DNA from 4 places in the Cedecea sp. NFIX57 genome. Region 2 is predicted to be linked to each of the others. Evidence: predicted binding sites of a transcription regulator. Region 2 holds the regulator's gene; each other region holds the start of a gene.
The links. The regulator CRP, encoded in region 2, controls carbon source genes, mostly activating them, when cyclic AMP is high. The targets are predictions, from matches to a motif close to ATGTGANNNNNNTCACAT.
Positions count from the first base shown of each region.

Region 1: the regulator CRP is predicted to act here: its motif matches at 2,157-2,174, upstream of B9Y90_RS04575 (nucleoside-specific channel-forming protein Tsx).
Region 3: the regulator CRP is predicted to act here: its motif matches at 1,865-1,882, upstream of drpB (cell division protein DrpB).
Region 4: the regulator CRP is predicted to act here: its motif matches at 2,092-2,109, upstream of B9Y90_RS01105 (mannitol dehydrogenase family protein).

Region 1 is NZ_FXAS01000004.1:142,001-146,186, forward strand. Features, by position in the region: gene B9Y90_RS04565 (VOC family protein) at 1-250, shown strand, start outside; gene B9Y90_RS04570 (helix-turn-helix transcriptional regulator) at 310-1,011, shown strand; gene B9Y90_RS04575 (nucleoside-specific channel-forming protein Tsx) at 1,054-1,908, opposite strand; gene B9Y90_RS04580 (SadB/YajI family lipoprotein) at 2,590-3,150, opposite strand; gene nrdR (transcriptional regulator NrdR) at 3,304-3,753, shown strand; gene ribD (bifunctional diaminohydroxyphosphoribosylaminopyrimidine deaminase/5-amino-6-(5-phosphoribosylamino)uracil reductase RibD) at 3,759-4,186, shown strand, end outside.
Region 2 is NZ_FXAS01000003.1:14,216-18,401, reverse strand. Features, by position in the region: gene B9Y90_RS02765 (YccS/YhfK family putative transporter) at 1-1,814, opposite strand, end outside; gene crp (cAMP-activated global transcriptional regulator CRP) at 1,877-2,509, opposite strand; gene B9Y90_RS02755 (OsmC family protein) at 2,823-3,227, shown strand; gene B9Y90_RS02750 (phosphoribulokinase) at 3,264-4,133, opposite strand.
Region 3 is NZ_FXAS01000005.1:26,413-30,598, forward strand. Features, by position in the region: gene B9Y90_RS05210 (PTS fructose transporter subunit IIC) at 1-497, opposite strand, end outside; gene B9Y90_RS05215 (PTS fructose transporter subunit IIB) at 490-804, opposite strand; gene drpB (cell division protein DrpB) at 1,525-1,797, opposite strand; gene mgtA (magnesium-translocating P-type ATPase) at 3,546-4,186, shown strand, end outside.
Region 4 is NZ_FXAS01000001.1:233,366-237,551, reverse strand. Features, by position in the region: gene B9Y90_RS01120 (TonB-dependent receptor domain-containing protein) at 1-951, shown strand, start outside; gene B9Y90_RS01115 (DUF2534 family protein) at 1,012-1,272, shown strand; gene yeiP (elongation factor P-like protein YeiP) at 1,437-2,009, shown strand; gene B9Y90_RS01105 (mannitol dehydrogenase family protein) at 2,201-3,667, shown strand; gene B9Y90_RS01100 (CobW family GTP-binding protein) at 3,818-4,186, shown strand, end outside.

The DNA of each region.
Region 1 (4,186 bases), on a different contig from region 2:
GAATGCGGTATTTTCGTATAGCCAACCTGCCACCGGCGGCTCTTTGGTGAAGGGGGAGCGGTTTGTGCCTTCTGAGACAGGCGCGGTGATTTATCTTTATACGCCCGATATCGTTAAAGCATTACAGCAGGTAGAAGTGGCGGGTGGCCGTCTGGATTTTGGTCCGCAGGTGTTGCCCTATGATATCGGCACGATTGCGTTAATGATCGACAGCGAGGGCAATCGCGTCGGGTTGCATCAGCCGGTTTAAGTCTTAATACTGACGCTAAAGCCTGCCGCCCGGGCAGGCCTTATTTTCCCGGAACAACCATGAGCCGAAGAGCCGATCGATTATTTCAGATAGTGCAAATCCTTCGCGGCAGGCGCCTGACGACGGCTGCACAGCTTGCCGCAAGGCTGGAAGTTTCAGAGCGAACTATCTACCGCGACATTCAGGATCTCTCCCTCTCCGGCGTGCCGATAGAAGGGGAGGCGGGCTGTGGCTATCGCCTGCTGGCAGGGTACGATCTTCCTCCGCTGATGCTGACGACCGGAGAGGTTGAGGCGGTGATTGCGGCGCTAAGAATGGTGCAAACCTGGAGCGGAGAATCGCTGGCCAAATCTGCCGAGTCCGTGCATGAAAAACTCCTCGCTGTGCTCACCCCGGAAAAGCGTCGGGTTGCCGAACGCAGCCGCATTATCTCGCCAAATTTTAACAAGTTTCCGCAGGTGAAAGCCCGGTTCGATCTGTTTCATTCCGCCATCGACAAATGCCAGGTTGTTCATCTCCTGTATGAGGATGAAAAAGGGGAGTTGACGGAGCGGGATATTCATCCGTTAGGGCTGTCATTTTGGGGGGAGGTCTGGCTGCTGGTGGCCTGGTGCGAGGCACGGAATGATTATCGTAGCTTCAGGCTGGATCGCTGTCGGGATATTCATTTAACCGGACGGGTGTTTCAGGAGCGCCACGATCGTTCTCTGCAGGCTTTTATTGCCCTTCAGAAGGCCAAAGGCTATTTGCCTGAGAAATAAAAAAACCGGCCAGTTGGCCGGTTTTTTTACAAGGGATGACGATTAGAAGTTGTAACCGACAACCACATAATAGCCGAAGCCAGTAGACTTCACGCGCTCGTTCATGAAGAACGGCTGATCGCCATCTTTCCACTGGCCGCCGTTATGGAAGTAACGAGCCACGAAGGAATAGTGCAGATGATCGTAGTTCAGCGACAGGATGTGGCTGGACGCAACGGAGTTATTGGTACGGTACTGATCGTTGCCCAGGTCAGAGTCCCAGTCTACGTTGGTGAAACCGATATAGCTCAGTTTACCACCCCACAGGGAGGTGATCGGCACGAAGTATTTAACCTTGAAGCGGTAGCCATCCCACTCGTTTTCGTTAGAGGCACCGTAGTTCTGCCACTGGTACTTGGCATACACGTTCATCGACAGGCTCATTGGCAGGCCGGTGTCGATATCGGTACCCAGACCCATGTACCAGGTGCTCTGGCGATTAGCCTGGTTACGACCCATGTCGTAAATGTAGTTGTTCGCGAAGTACCACTCTTTGAACGGACCAAAGCTCAGGTCGGTCCCGGTCAGCTTATCGATGGAGAAGCGAGGTTCGATTTCCATAAACAGTGGGGAACCGTGGTTCCAGATCCCTTTCGCCTGGGTGTTACCGCCGAAGAAGACTGGCGCATCCACGTAGCCGTAGAAATCGAACCAGTCTTTTTTGGCGAATGCTTCATATTCCAGGTAGGTATCGTTGCGCAGCTGTGGCCCGAAACGGGTGTGATAGCTGCCGACAACGTTAACGCTCTGGTGCCACCAGTCGGAGAGGTATTCGCTGTTTTTTGCTTCTTCTGCGCTGGCAGAGAAAGAGCTGGAAAGCGCCAGAACGGTGCCGGCTGCCAGAATAATTTTTTTCATATTTTTAGCCACTGTTTACGTAATTTTGGTGCGATGCGGATGTGAGATGTCATCCCTGGCCGCCGGTCTCAGGGGAAGGACCTTTGCAGCGCGACTATTATAGAAATCCCTGCTCACAAAAATATGTTCTATTTCACATTCTTCTCATATGCGTAATCGATTGCGTTCACGTTTGCGCACATTAAAAACGGCGTGATTGTACCTGCTTCGTCAAATTACGCAAACGTATGCCGGGTTGTTACATCTAAATGTGATATGGATCACCCTAAGGACGAAGTGATAATAGTGGGGCTGCTTCACATATTGTGCGGGGCGTGTGAAAGAGTGTGACAAGCTCTCTTGTCGAAAAATGTCTCTTAGTCATCTTTTTGTTTCATCGCTTCCGGGAGAACGGGGTGACTTCGACCCTCACCCCGGCCCTCTCCCAGAGGGAGAGGGGGAAAACCGCCGAAGATTGATTTCCTCTCCCAGAGGAAGAGGGGGGAAAACCGACGATGATCTCTTCCCTCTCCCAGAGAGGTTGAGGGAAAACCAGCGGCGGGGGATTTTTATTCCCTCTCCCAGAGGGGGAAAACCAGCGATGGGGGATTTTTTTCCCCTCTCCCTTTTAGGGAGAGGGCCAGGGTGAGGGTAAGAAGCGAATCTGTGGTTGAAGCGAGCGTTGGGCAAGGAGCGAAAAACTTATTGCGCGGCCATTGGCTGTGCGGCAGAAACTGGCTGAATATCGTGTACGCGCACAAACCCTAATTGATCGGGCGTGATACCGGACAGGCGAAGCGGAATCGACACGTCACTCGGGGCGAGGATGCTGGCCGGAGCGTCTATAGATTGTGTTTGCACGTTAACTTCCTGGAAGTTGTCCGTGGTCCCCTGGATCTGCCCCCATTCCACTTTGCCGCTGAAGGCCGGCAGCGGATCGTTCGATTCCCCCTGAATCAGCAACGTGGCGCGGGTGCCGTTGGCTTCAGCCGCAACGTTAGTCAGCGACATTTTCAGGTTACCAATCTGGCTGTTAAGGCGTGCAGCCGTGTTTGAACCCGGCAGAAGATAAACGCCGCTGGTCGACTTCGCGTTCAGAGCATTCTGCTGGGTCAGCTTCACCGTTTGCTGGCTAAGTTTGGTCATTTCCTGATTTAAGGAACCAATTTGACTGCGCATCTGACGTACTTCAGTTTGCTGGGCGCAAGCGGTCAGGCTCATCAGACTTGAAACCAGGATAATTCTTAAGTAAGTCTTTGTCATGGTTGGCTTTTCCTTGTTAAGGTTCGCTGATTTAAGCGTAGTTCTTCGCGTTTGAAAAGTCATATTTGACGTCGCAGCGTCGGCGCTGTCTTTGTACTCCCGCAACTTCGCGGTAAACTATTGTTCATCTTTATAATCCCAGCAGGAAACGCTATGCATTGCCCATTCTGTTTCGCCGTGGACACCAAAGTTATTGACTCTCGCCTGGTGGGTGAAGGTTCCTCCGTACGCCGTCGGCGCCAGTGCCTGGTTTGTCACGAACGCTTCACGACTTTCGAGGTTGCGGAGCTGGTGATGCCGAGAGTGGTGAAGAGCAATGAGGTGCGCGAGCCGTTTAACGAAGACAAACTGCGCAGCGGCATCCTGAAAGCGCTGGAAAAACGTCCGGTCAATTCTGACGACGTGGAAATGGCTATCAGCCATATTAAGTCGCACCTTCGAGCAACCGGCGAACGCGAAATCCCGAGTAAACTCATCGGTAACCTGGTGATGGAGCAGCTCAAGAAGCTGGATAAAGTCGCCTATATTCGCTTTGCTTCGGTCTACCGTAGCTTTGAAGATATCAAAGAATTTGGTGAAGAAATCGCCCGTTTACAGGATTAATGCCGATGTCTCTTGATGAACAGTTTATGGCTCGAGCGCTTGAGCTGGCTAAACGCGGGCGTTTTACCACCGCACCGAACCCGAATGTCGGCTGCGTGATAGTTAAAGACGGCAAGATTGTGGGGGAAGGGTTCCACTTTCGCGCCGGGGAACCTCATGCGGAAGTTCACGCTTTGCGTATGGCTGGCGAGCAGGCCCGGGGGGCCACGGCTTACGTCACGCTTGAACCCTGCAGCCACCATGGCCGCACGCCACCGTGCTGTGATGCCTTGATTGCCGCGGGCGTGTCTCGCGTGGTAGCGGCCATGCAGGATCCTAATCCGCAGGTTGCCGGCCGAGGCCTTTACCGTTTACAGCAGGCGGGCATTGAAGTTAGCCACGGCCTGATGATGAACGAAGCCGAAGCGCTGAACCGCGGGTTCCTTAAGCGTAT
Region 2 (4,186 bases):
GTCAGCATGTTGTGCTCGCGCGCCAGTGTGGTCATGGCGTTGATATGCTCGACGATGAACTGGCTGTGCGTCACCCAGAGTTTCATGTCTGCCAGGTAGTGAGAGTTAAATCCTGGCTCTTGCATCGCCTGATTGAGCGAGTTGAACAGCGCGTTGTGCGCCTGGTTGACCCGCATACGCTGCCAGGCCAGCGGGGTGGGCTCCGGATCGTTGCTTAATATCAGCCGAATAGCGTCCTGATCCGCCTCCAATGCGTCGTGGGCGTTCTGGCGCAGCAGGCCGGTTTGCCACTGTGGCCAGAGCCAGATCATGCCGCCAAAGGCAATCAGGCAGCCGAGCAGGGTGTCTATGAGCCGGGGAATGATGTAACTCTCGGCGCTGAGGGTGATGAGCTGCAGGGTATATACCGCCGTGACGGTGAAACCGATGGTGGCCCAGCCGTAGCTTTTGCGGATAAACAGGTAGCTCACCAGCGTAATCATTAACATCGCCAGCAGGGTGTAGCTGTCCGGGACGTGGAAGTGCAGGGTGATACCCGCTATACACAGCCCTGCCATGGTGCCTGCCGCCCTGTGAACGATGCGCACCCGCGTTGCACCATAGCCGTTTTGCGTCACGAACATCACCGTCATCAGGATCCAATACGGCTTTGGCAAGTGTAAGAAGGAGCCCAGCAGGCTGGCAATGGTCAGCATCACGCCTAAACGTGCGGAGCTGCGCAAAGCGGAGGATTTGAACGAGAGATAGCTTTTCAGGGCCGGGAAAAACGGTAAACGGCGTTCCCTGTCCTCCATTAAATCCCTCACGTACAGCGGCCGCTGGGTTTTCAGTACCCGGGCAATGCGGCTGAAGTGGTAATGGCAGAACTGCCCCACAGGATTGTCCGGGTTCTGGCGGGCGATTTTTTCCAGCGCGTCGATTTGCTTGTCCATGGTAAAACGCGTTGGGTAGCGGTGATAAAGAATATCGTCTGCCAGCACGCGCAGGCGCGCGGCGATGGTTTGGGCATTCCAGCGGATCACGGCTTCCGCATGGCTCTGCTCGACCAGCTTCTGAACCTCTTCCGGCTGATGCAGGCTAACCGAAATGTGCTCCTGCAAATCCAGCGCGACCTGGAAAGCACGTAACAGGCGCTTGTAGCCGTTTTGCTGGTTGGCGGACAGCATATGCAACTGCTGATAACAGGTGGTTATCAGGTCGACGGCTTTTTGCTGGCGGGCAAGCAGCGGCGGCAGCGCCTTTTCCGGATCGGTGTGCTGGGTTAGCAGGCTGTATTTTGCTTCGCAGTAATCTGCAAGCTGGCGATACAACAGGCTGAGCGACTCTCTGAGCGGCTGTTCACGCCATAGCCGGAACCAAAACCAGTTGAAGGCGCCGTACCAGATGGTGCCGAAGATATAGAGCACCATGGGTTTCCAGATCGGCATATTCCCGGCCATGCTGAGCGTAAAAATAGCGGCGATCAGCGACGCGGGCAGCAGGCGTGCGTGAAGTGAGCTGATTTCCGCCGTGACGCCGAGCAGCAGAGCCATGACGATCAATATCGCCGGCAGCGGGATGTGGGTATAAAGCAGCAGAAGCTGCAGGATAAGGCTGCTGAGGGCGAACAGGCTGCCGCCGATAATCAAACGTTTGAAGAAGCGTTTGTGCGGTGTGTCCAGCCCGGCAATGTTGCAGCAGGCGGGAACTAACGAGAAGAGCAGGCCGTTTTGCAGGCTGCCAAGCAGTAGGCCGATAGCCACGGGAAGACACAGCACCAGCGTTTGCCTCAGCGCGTAGTTAACTTCCGGGTGGTAAATTAATCTCTTCCACATAGCCTGAATTGTAGAGACAAAAAAGGCGTGTTACCGAAGCCACACGCCTTTATAAGGGCTAATTAACGTGTGCCGTAAACGACAATCGTTTTACCGTGGGCGGAAATGAGGTTCTGATCTTCCAGCATTTTCAGAATACGGCCAACGGTTTCGCGGGAGCAGCCCACGATCTGACCGATTTCCTGGCGGGTGATTTTGATTTGCATCCCGTCCGGGTGGGTCATGGCATCCGGCTGTTTAGCCAGGTTAAGCAACGTCTGAGCGATACGGCCGGTCACGTCGAGGAACGCGAGGTTGCCGACTTTCTCAGAGGTGACCTGCAGGCGGCGTGCCATCTGGGAAGAAAGGCGCATCAGGATGTCCGGGTTGACCTGAATCAGCTGACGGAATTTTTTATAGGAAATTTCAGCTACTTCACAGGCGGTCTTGGCACGAACCCAGGCGCTACGCTCCTGACCTTCTTCGAATAAACCTAATTCACCAATGAAATCACCCTGATTCAGATAAGAAAGGATCATCTCCTTGCCTTCTTCATCTTTAATCAGAACAGCTACGGAGCCTTTGACGATGTAGTACAGCGTCTCCGCCTTTTCACCCTGGTGAATCAGCGTGCTCTTCGACGGATACTTATGAATGTGGCAATGAGACAAGAACCATTCGAGAGTCGGGTCTGTTTGCGGTTTGCCAAGCACCATGCGCGGTTATCCTCTGTTATAAACTGGCTACCAAAGACAAGACGTGAAACCTCTTGTCTGGCGTTGCAATCGTGAAATTTTCCCAAGCCCTGGGAGCTGGCGGGCAGGTTAACCCTGCGGCCTGTAATTAGTCGTTTCCTCTGCTTACGGCATAAACGTCTCTGTATCGCAGCAGCATCCGGATTGTTTTAGCATAGCTTTTGGTAAGTGTCTTGTATTGTCTCGTTTCAGCATGACCTGGATCGCCTTACGTTGCCAGTTTTCACGTAGACGCGTAATCTGAAAGAATATTTTCTCAACGGGAGTAAGTAAAATGCAGGCAAGAGTTAAATGGGTGGAAGGCATGACTTTCCTCGGTGAATCCGCTTCTGGCCACCAAATTCTGATGGACGGCAACTCCGGGGATAAAGCGCCAAGTCCGATGGAAATGCTGCTGATGGCCGCGGGTGGTTGTAGCTCAATTGACGTGGTGTCGATTCTGCAAAAAGGCCGTCATGAGGTGACGGATTGTGAGGTGAAACTGACTTCCGAACGTCGTGAAGAAGCGCCACGCCTGTTTACCCACATCCATCTGCATTTTGTTGTGAGTGGTAAAGAGCTGAAAGAAAGTGCGGTTGCCCGCGCCGTTGAGCTGACTGCAGAGAAATATTGCTCGGTGACGTTGATGCTGGAGAAAGCCGCAGAGATTAGCCACAGCTACGAACTTATTGAAGCATAAGTAGAAAAGGGCGGTGTACAAACCGCCCTTACGCCATCAGGCAATTTTCCTGCCTTCCGCCAGCCTCTGCACCAACGGGGCCATGATCAGCTCCATCGCCAGCCCCATTTTCCCTCCCGGCACCACCAATGTATTAATGTGGGAGATAAACGACCCCTGCAACATCGCCAGCAAATAAGGGAAGTCGATGTCGTCCAGCCCGCGGAAGTGAATGACCACGAAGCTTTCGTCCAGCGACGGAATGGCCCGGGCGGCAAACGGGTTAGAAGTATCCACCGTCGGAACGCGCTGGAAGTTGATATGGGTACGTGAGAATTGTGGGGTAATGAAGTTGATGTAATCATCCATGGAGCGCACAACGGAATCCATCACCGCTTCCCGCGAATGCCCACGCTCGCTGGTGTCGCGCACCAGTTTCTGGATCCATTCCAGGTTAACGATGGGCACCACGCCTACCAATAAATCGACGCAGTCGGCGACGTTATGCTGAGGGGTGACCACGCCGCCGTGAAGACCTTCATAAAACAGGACGTCAGTGGGCTCCGGGAGCGGCTGCCAGGGGGTAAACGTTCCCGGTACCTGATTCCACGGCACGGCTTCATCGTAGGTATGCAGGTATTTACGCGATTGCCCTTTGCCGGTCTGGCCGTACTCGATAAAGGTTTGTTCCAATAGCCCGAAATCGTTGGCTTCTGGCCCAAAGTAACTAATATGGCGGCCGGCATCCCGTGCCTTGCGGATAGCCATGTCCATTTCCGGACGGGTATAACGGTGGAAACTGTCGCCTTCAACTTCGGCGGCGCGCAGGTTGAGCTGCTGGAAAATTTTGCGAAAAGCGAGGCTGGTGGTTGTCGTTCCGGCGCCGCTGGAACCTGTGACCGCAATAACCGGGTGTTTGGCTGACATAGGGTGAAAACTCCGTGAGGGATCGGAAAAGAGAGCTGTATCTGCTTGTTATA
Region 3 (4,186 bases), on a different contig from region 2:
ATCACTATGCAGGTCAGCAGCGTGCCGCCAACGGGCAGGATAAAAATAGGGCCAGCCGAGGCCAGCGCAGCAGGCAGTTTGATCCAGGTTGCCAGCGCCCGCACGATATAACCCGCGACAAAACCGGCGGCGAGCGCCCCAAGAAACCCGGTTCCCAGACTGCTGGCCAATAGTCCCCCCACCATCCCCGGCGCCAGGCCTGGCTTATTGGCGATAGCAAAGCTGATATACCCGGCGACCACCGGCAGCATCAGCGACAGCGCCAGGCCGCCAAATCCGTCGAATTTATGCAGCATCTGCACAATGATGCTCGCCGCCTGGGCATGGCTGGCATCCCAGATATTATCAATGCCGTAGAGCGAAGCGCCGATGCGCGCAATGCCCATGATCACCGCCCCGGCGATGACAAACGGCAGCATCCACGACACCCCGGTCATAATGGCATTTTTGACTTCTTTGCCGGTCGACATCCCCGCCTCTGCCCTGAATTTAGCCATTTGCTATCTCCGCCTCTATCGCCTCAAATACGGCCTCGCCAAACTTGATAGGATCGGCCACGCTGCACTCTAGTTTCATCATGCCGTCAAAACGTTCTTTGCCGGTAATCGCCACATCAGCGGCGAGAATAACCGCGTCGGCCCGTGCAAGATCGTCAGCGGTAATTTCGTTTTCAACGCCCATGCTGCCCTGAGTTTCGACTTTCACCTCATGACCGCGCTGTTGGCCAACCAGGGCCAGCGCTTCCGCAGCCATGTAGGTATGGGCGACGCCCGTAGGGCAAGCGGCAACACAAACGATATACATAACAACTCCTTATCTGGCTGAAGAATGGCAATAAAAAAAGCACAATGGCTGAAAAGCGCATTGTGCTTTGGGGACGAACAACGGCCAGCATCGCGGCGTCTCCGGCATCACCACCGGCGTGAAGACACATCATCAGCTGATGCAGGCTGGAAATACGGCACAAGAACGAGAGTTCATAGCGTTTGCGAACGGCCAGGCGGTGCGGGCGTGCAACGCTTTGCCCTCTTTTTAATGACGGAGAATGTGAATAGCGAAGCGAATGATATAGAGTCTCTGCGCTGCACCATAGCCGGGACCAGTTCACGACACAGGCGTTATCGAGAGAATCAAAATAAACGGCGTCGTCTTTTTCCAGTTCACTCACGCTATTAAACCAGCAGCTATTATTCAGCCAAACGCGCGCCTTGTTGCCAAGCATCAGCAACATAAAGCGAAAAAGCGTTATGACCCGAACAATATAAACGCGCATAGTTTCCCCCATTAACCTTCCCGCAGTGTAGACAGTTCGAAAAATAACAAACGTGACTTTACGCACAGTTATATAAATACGAAAAACCCTCTTTTTATAATGGATAAATGACATTGAAATACACACGAAAAATTAAATGATGTCAGGGAAGAGAATGAAATAAATAGGCTGAGGCCAACGAAGAGTTTCAAAGCGGGAAGGTATACATCCTGAGCCACGCAAATGCAGGTGGCTCATCGGGCAATCTGGTTTCAACGCATTCGATTTTCCCTGGTGCGAACGGGATAAACACGCGGCCTTGTATACCACGCTATCCAGCCCAGTACCGCCGCCACGGAACCAAGCACCAGCAACCCCATCAGCGCGCCGAGAAGTTTGCCGCTGAAGGTGCCTAAATCGCCGCTGGTTACCCCGCTGACGACCCAAAAATAACGCACCATCGCCCAAACGATGTACAAACAAAAAGCATAGAACAGCCACAGCGCAATTTTGCCGCCGGGGCTGCGAGTTGGTTTCGCATCCATAACGTTCGACCTAACTTTTCAACTGAAACAAAAACGGGTTGTCGACGGCAGTTCCCCTGCCGCCTGAATGTGATTTTTATCACACTAACGGATTAGACGAACCGCTATAAGCGTTAAATTTTGTTTCAAATCAAAGTCTGCTTGGCATAAATCGGCTTTGCCAGTGGGGTTTGATTTAGCTTAAGGAAAATTCTTAATCGCGGTGAGGCCTCTAGAGAGATATCCGCACTCATGCGGGCTGGCGAATATTCCGTTCACTTCTAGTCTTGTTTCATATACAGCCACCGCACCGGTGAACGTCTTAGGGGAGTCACCGTCACTCCCCTAAGAACCCGGACTCCCGGCGAAATAAATCGACCGCTGAAGCGGCAGACCTCCGTTTTATCTCCCAGTCCTGGGTCGGCTGAGATGCGTTCCCGACGCTCTCAGCCTCCGGCCGTTCCCGACGGCCGGACCCTGGCCAGTCGGAGAGAAAACGGAGGCGATTTAAGCCGGAACCTTGCCTCGCTTCAATTCCGCAGCTACTCGGAACGTTAACGTTGCTTCAAGTCCTACAGTCACGCCCTTGTTCCCGGCTCTCATCGCCCCCGGTTATGACCCAAACAGGCGGGGTTGAGCTGTCGGGAACAGCGAAAGAGAGCGATCGTCGGGAACGAATCGCGAACGACCCCGAATGTTTGGGTGATAGCCGGTGGGTTTACCGCTTCAGCGGCGATGAGCTCGCCGGGCGCCGGGGTTTGTCAGGGGGCATGGCGTAATGCCACCTGACACGTTCACTGTAATGGTGTCAGCATATGAGAAAGAACTAAAAGTGAACGGAATTTCATTGTGCTAACATGACAATACGCTCCCTCGAAATCACCATAAAAAATACCCTTTATTCCCCTCCCTCAATATTTCCTCTCTGAAATATAAACGAACGAATTTAATTTCCATTAGCGGGTTGACAATAGTACTGCCCATGGGTAGATTTCACGGGCCGAAGTTGCGGCCTTTCCTAACCTGACATAAGAGACTAATGGATACTGAATTTAGTAGCTGCCCGAACATGGCCTTAATGGCGGTTCGGGAAAGTAAACATGAAATCGATTGTGATCACTTCTTCGTTTTGGTGTGTCTCGCCGGAGCCTGATGCTCTCGTGTTGTCCCACCTCGACCAGGGTTTTCACGGTCCCGAGGTGTGTTATGAACTTCAAATCTACCCTTTTTCCTGGTGTCAAAACAGTGACATCAACGCTGCGTGTCCGGCCGCCTCGCGATCGGGTGTTGTCCGCACGTAAAAAACAGTCAAACTCAATTTTCTCTTCGAAAATCAGTGAGTTGAATCAACGCATTACCAACTGGCGAGTCAGTCCTGTCACCGGCCAGCTGGAGCGTCGTTGCAGCTTCTCTGATGGCGAAGACCCACAAAGTCGACCCTTCGTAGCCTGATTCAGCCGTTACGCTGTCGGGTGCGTCTGCGCGCTATGCCGCAGTCCGCTTCCGTGCGCCACGCTGAGTTACGTCACTGTTGGTACCTGTTTATTCGCTGATGCTTTCTGGCATATTTTTCAGCAGGAATAAACACGTCCCAAGAAAAGAAAATATAAATTTCTCACCTGTTTATTTTTAATAAATAAATAGCGAGAAACCCTGTGCGAAATTAATTTAAAACCGATCGTTCATACGACATCGGGCTATTTTCGGCCGCCCTTAATCTGGCGTTTACCCTAAAGAGTCTGCTGCCGTCCGGCGACAGGAGCACCACCATGACTGTACAAACCAAGAACCGTAATAAAAAAAGCACGCTGTCTATGCGTGCCGCCCAGGAAGCCAAAAACGGCATCGCAGAAACCCTGGTCAACCTGAACACCACCCGGGAAGGGCTGCAGGAAGCCCACGCCAGCGCCCGGCTGGAGCGGGATGGCCTGAACGAAGTTGCCCATGACAAGCCGCCTCACGCGCTGGTTCAGCTGCTGATGGCATTTAATAACCCGTTTATCTACGTGCTCGGTATTCTCGCCGGGATCAGCTTCTTTACCGATTACTGGCTGCCCACCAGCCACGGCGAAGACGGCGACCTGACGACGGTGATTATCATCGGCACCATGGTGGCGCTCAGCGGCCTGGTGCGTTTCTGGCAGGAACACCGCTCGGCGAAATCTGCCGAGGCGCTAAAAGCAATGGTTCGCACCACTGCCACGGTTGTGCGTCGTGAACACGCGGGGCAAAAAGGAACCCCGCGTGAAATCCCGATGCGCGAGCTGGTCGTGGGCGACATCGTGCAGCTCTATGCGGGGGATATGATCCCGGCAGACGTGCGCCTGATTGAGTCCCGCGATCTGTTCATCAGCCAGGCCGTGCTGACCGGTGAAGCGCTGCCGATTGAGAAATACGACACCCTGGGCGA
Region 4 (4,186 bases), on a different contig from region 2:
CGCAGCAAACAGGACGCAGGCTGGAAGCAGGATGCCCGTTTCCAGGACGCAGGTCTCTTTAGCGAACTGACCTGGAACGCCACCGACAACAACAAAGTTATCGGCGGCGCGCGCCTCGATCGGACTCGCGTCAATAATGATACGGACGTTGGCGCCAGCGTGCGCAGCAAAACGCTACCGGCAGGTTTTGTGCGCTACGAACAAACGCTGAGTGGTGTTCCCGTCATGCTGTACGCTGGCGTGGGCTACACTGAGCGCTTCCCGGATTACTGGGAACTGTTTTCCCCCACCTACGGGCCGGACGGCACTAAAAATGTCTTCGATAAGCTGAAAACAGAAAAAACGACGCAGTTGGATATTGGTGCCCAGTACAGCGGTGAACGCCTGAATAGTTGGGTTTCCGCGTACCTTGGCCGGGTGAATGATTTTATTCTCTTCCGCTATGACCCCAATAACGCCCGCGTCAGTCAGGCAGATAACGTTGACGCCACCATTATGGGGGGCGAAATGGGCATGAGCTACGCGCTGACCGAATCCTGGAAAGCAGACGCAAGCCTGGCGTATGCCTGGGGGCAAAACACCAGCGACCATCAGCCGCTGCCGCAAATAGCCCCGCTGGAAACCCGCTTCGGCCTGACGTGGGAGCGAGGGGACTGGAGCAGCACTGGCCTGCTGCGGCTGGTCAGCAGCCAGCATCGCGTGGCGCTGAATGAGGGTAACGTGGTCGGGAAAGATTTCGACAAAAGCAGCGGCTTTGCGATTTTTTCCGCCAACGCCGCTTACCGTCTCAGCAAAGCCATCAGGCTCAGCGCAGGCGTCGATAACCTGTTGAACAAAACCTACAGCGAACACCTGAACCTGGCGGGCAACAGCAGCTTTGGCTATTCGTCCAATACCCCGGTCAATGAACCAGGCCGGACGGTCTGGGGCAAAGTGAACGTCACGTTTTAATTACCTGGCCCCGATTGTCGGGGCCATTACGCTTAATCATTCCCCAGCCAGGAGGCTGATATGCTTGCAAAACTTCGTACCCCAGAAGGTAAAAAGTTCCTTATCGCGGTTGCCATCGTCTTTACTATTGTCGTGTCGCTTATTTCAAAGGTGACCTTTGAAGGCGTGGAAGAGCAGTACAACTGGCCAATGGAACAGTGGACGCTGGACATGTTTATCATGCAGGGCGCGTGGGTCACTATCTACACGATTATGTTCACTATTTTGTGTTCGCTGCCGTTTGCTTTCTATTTCTTAGCGCCTAAGGATGGCCGCGGCTAGGGCGTTTTCCGCGTCTGGCGTGTCGGCAAAGCAGGATGTTGCCGACACGCTTGCCTTAAACCCCTTACTTTTGTGCTTCTTTATCAAATCCGCTTGCCTGAAACGCGCCTCACGAGTACTTTGACGCAATATTTTCGCATCTCAATTTTTGACAGGAAACACCGATGGCAAGAGCTAACGAAATCAAAAAAGGCATGGTTCTCAATTACAACGGCAAACTGCTGATTGTTAAAGATATTGATATCCAGGCTCCCAGCGCACGCGGCGCAGCAACCCTGTATAAGATGCGTTTCTCCGATGTTCGCACCGGGCAAAAAGTGGAAGAACGCTTCAAAGGCGATGATATCGTTGACACCATCACCCTGACACGTCGCTTCGTTGACTTCTCCTACATCGACGGCAACGAATACGTATTCATGGATAAAGAGGATTACACTCCGTACATCTTCACCAAAGACCAGATCGAAGAAGAGCTGCAGTTCATTCCAGAAGGCGGTATGCCGGATATGCAGGTGCTGACCTGGGACGGCCAGCTGCTGGCGCTGGAGCTGCCGCAAACCGTGGATCTGGAAATCATCGAAACGGCTCCGGGCATCAAAGGCGCTTCCGCCAGCTCCCGTACCAAGCCAGCAACGCTGTCCACCGGCCTGGTGATTCAGGTGCCGGAATACATGGTTGCCGGGGAAAAAATCCGCATTCATATTGCAGAAAAACGCTCTATGGGCCGCGCCGACTGATGATAAATGACGCTCCTTCGGGAGCGTTTTTTTTAATCTCACGATCAAGGTTATTATACCAATTTCATCCATCCGCTCTATTATCAGACCTACATCACACAAAAGCGATTAACTAAACAGACCAATTTTATTTCCTGTCATACAGCTTTACACTGCATAGATTCCCACCTCCCTACACAGGATGCGACTCTATGGATACCCTTGCCACTGCTTCACTTCCGGATACCGTTCAACGGCCAAACTACGACCGCCGCGCGCTTAAAACGCGTATCGTGCATTTTGGGTTTGGTGCTTTCCACCGTGCACATCAGGCCCTGCTCACCGACCGAGTGCTCAACAAGCTGGGCGGCGACTGGGGGATCTGTGAGATCAGCCTGTTTAACGGCGATAAGCTGATGCAAGATCTTCGGCAACAGGATCATCTTTTCACGGTGCTGGAGAAAGGGGCGGCGGGAAACCAGGCGCGGGTTATCGGCGCCGTGAAAGAATGCCTGAATGCGAAGCTGGATGGTATGGCAGCCATCATAGAGAAGTTTTGTGAACCGCAGGTCGCCATTGTTTCCCTGACCGTGACCGAAAAAGGCTACTGCATCGATCCCGCCAGCGGAAAGCTGGATACCACCAATGAGCGGATTATTCACGATCTGGCGTCGCCCCAGGCTCCGCATTCCGTACCAGGAATACTTGTAGAGGCACTAAGCCGCCGCCGCGAGCGTGGATTAAACCCGTTTACGGTCTTATCCTGCGATAACATTCCTGATAACGGGCACCTGGTTCGCCAGGCCGTGCTGGGTATGGCCGCGAGTCGAAGCGCCGGGCTGGCAGAATGGATTGCCAAAGAAGTCACCTTCCCCAGCACCATGGTTGACCGCATTGTTCCGGCAGCCACTGAGGAATCGCTGCAGGAAATTGCGGAAATACTGGGCGTACAAGACCCCTGTGCCATTGCCGCCGAGCCGTTTATTCAGTGGGTCGTCGAAGATAATTTTGTAGCCGGTCGCCCGGAGTGGGAAGCCGTCGGGGTGGAAATGGTTGCCGATGTGGTGCCCTACGAGCAGATGAAGCTGCGGATGCTCAACGGCAGCCACTCGTTTCTGGCTTATCTCGGCTACCTTGCCGGTTACCCGCATATTAATGATTGCATGGCCGACGAACATTTTGCCCTTGCTGCAAAGCACCTGATGCTGCAGGAGCAGGCACTGACGCTGAATATTAAGGGCGTCGATTTGAACCAGTATGCCGCCAGCCTCCTCGAGCGGTTTGCAAATCCTGCCCTGAAGCATCGCACCTGGCAAATTGCCATGGACGGCAGCCAGAAGCTTCCCCAGCGCTGGCTGGAAAGCGTTCGCTGGCATCTGGCAAACGGCAGCCACTGGCCATGCCTGGCGCTCGGGATCGCCGGCTGGATGCGCTACGTTAGCGGCCTCGACGAACAGGGCCATGCGATTGACGTTCGCGATCCGCTTCAGGGCAAAATTCAGATGTTGGTGAGCGACAGCAGCGAAAACGAACGCGTCAGCGCCCTCCTCAGCCTGAGCGAAATTTTTGGTGATGACCTGCCCAAAAACGAAAAATTTGTCGAAAACGTTCAGCAAGCCTGGCAGCAACTCATTCGCCTGGGCGCGCGCGGCGCGGTCGAAAACTTGCGCTTAAGTTAACAATCAATGCGCTTAACGTGGTCTTACGGTGCGGTAAGCCGCGTTAAGGCTTCTCTTTTCTCCGGGTTGTCGTCAGGATAGTCAGCGTAAATGATGAATAATCACTGATAGATTGACGTGGTTTACAGGCAGTAAACCCCCGGAGTCACCGTGACAAAAACGAATTTAATTACCGGCTTCCTGGGCAGCGGTAAAACCACCACCATTTTACATTTGCTGGCCAACAAGCCCGTCGATGAAAAATGGGCGGTGCTGGTCAATGAATTTGGTGAAGTGGGCATTGATGGCGCCCTGCTGGCTGACAGCGGTGCGCTGCTGAAAGAGATCCCTGGCGGCTGTATGTGCTGCGTTAACGGCCTGCCGATGCAGGTCGGCCTTAATACCCTGCTGCGCCAGGGCAAGCCAGACCGCCTGCTAATTGAACCCACCGGCCTTGGTCACCCGAAACAAATCCTGGATATGCTTACCGCTGACGTATATCAGCCGTGGATTGACCTGCGGGCCACGCTTTGCCTGCTC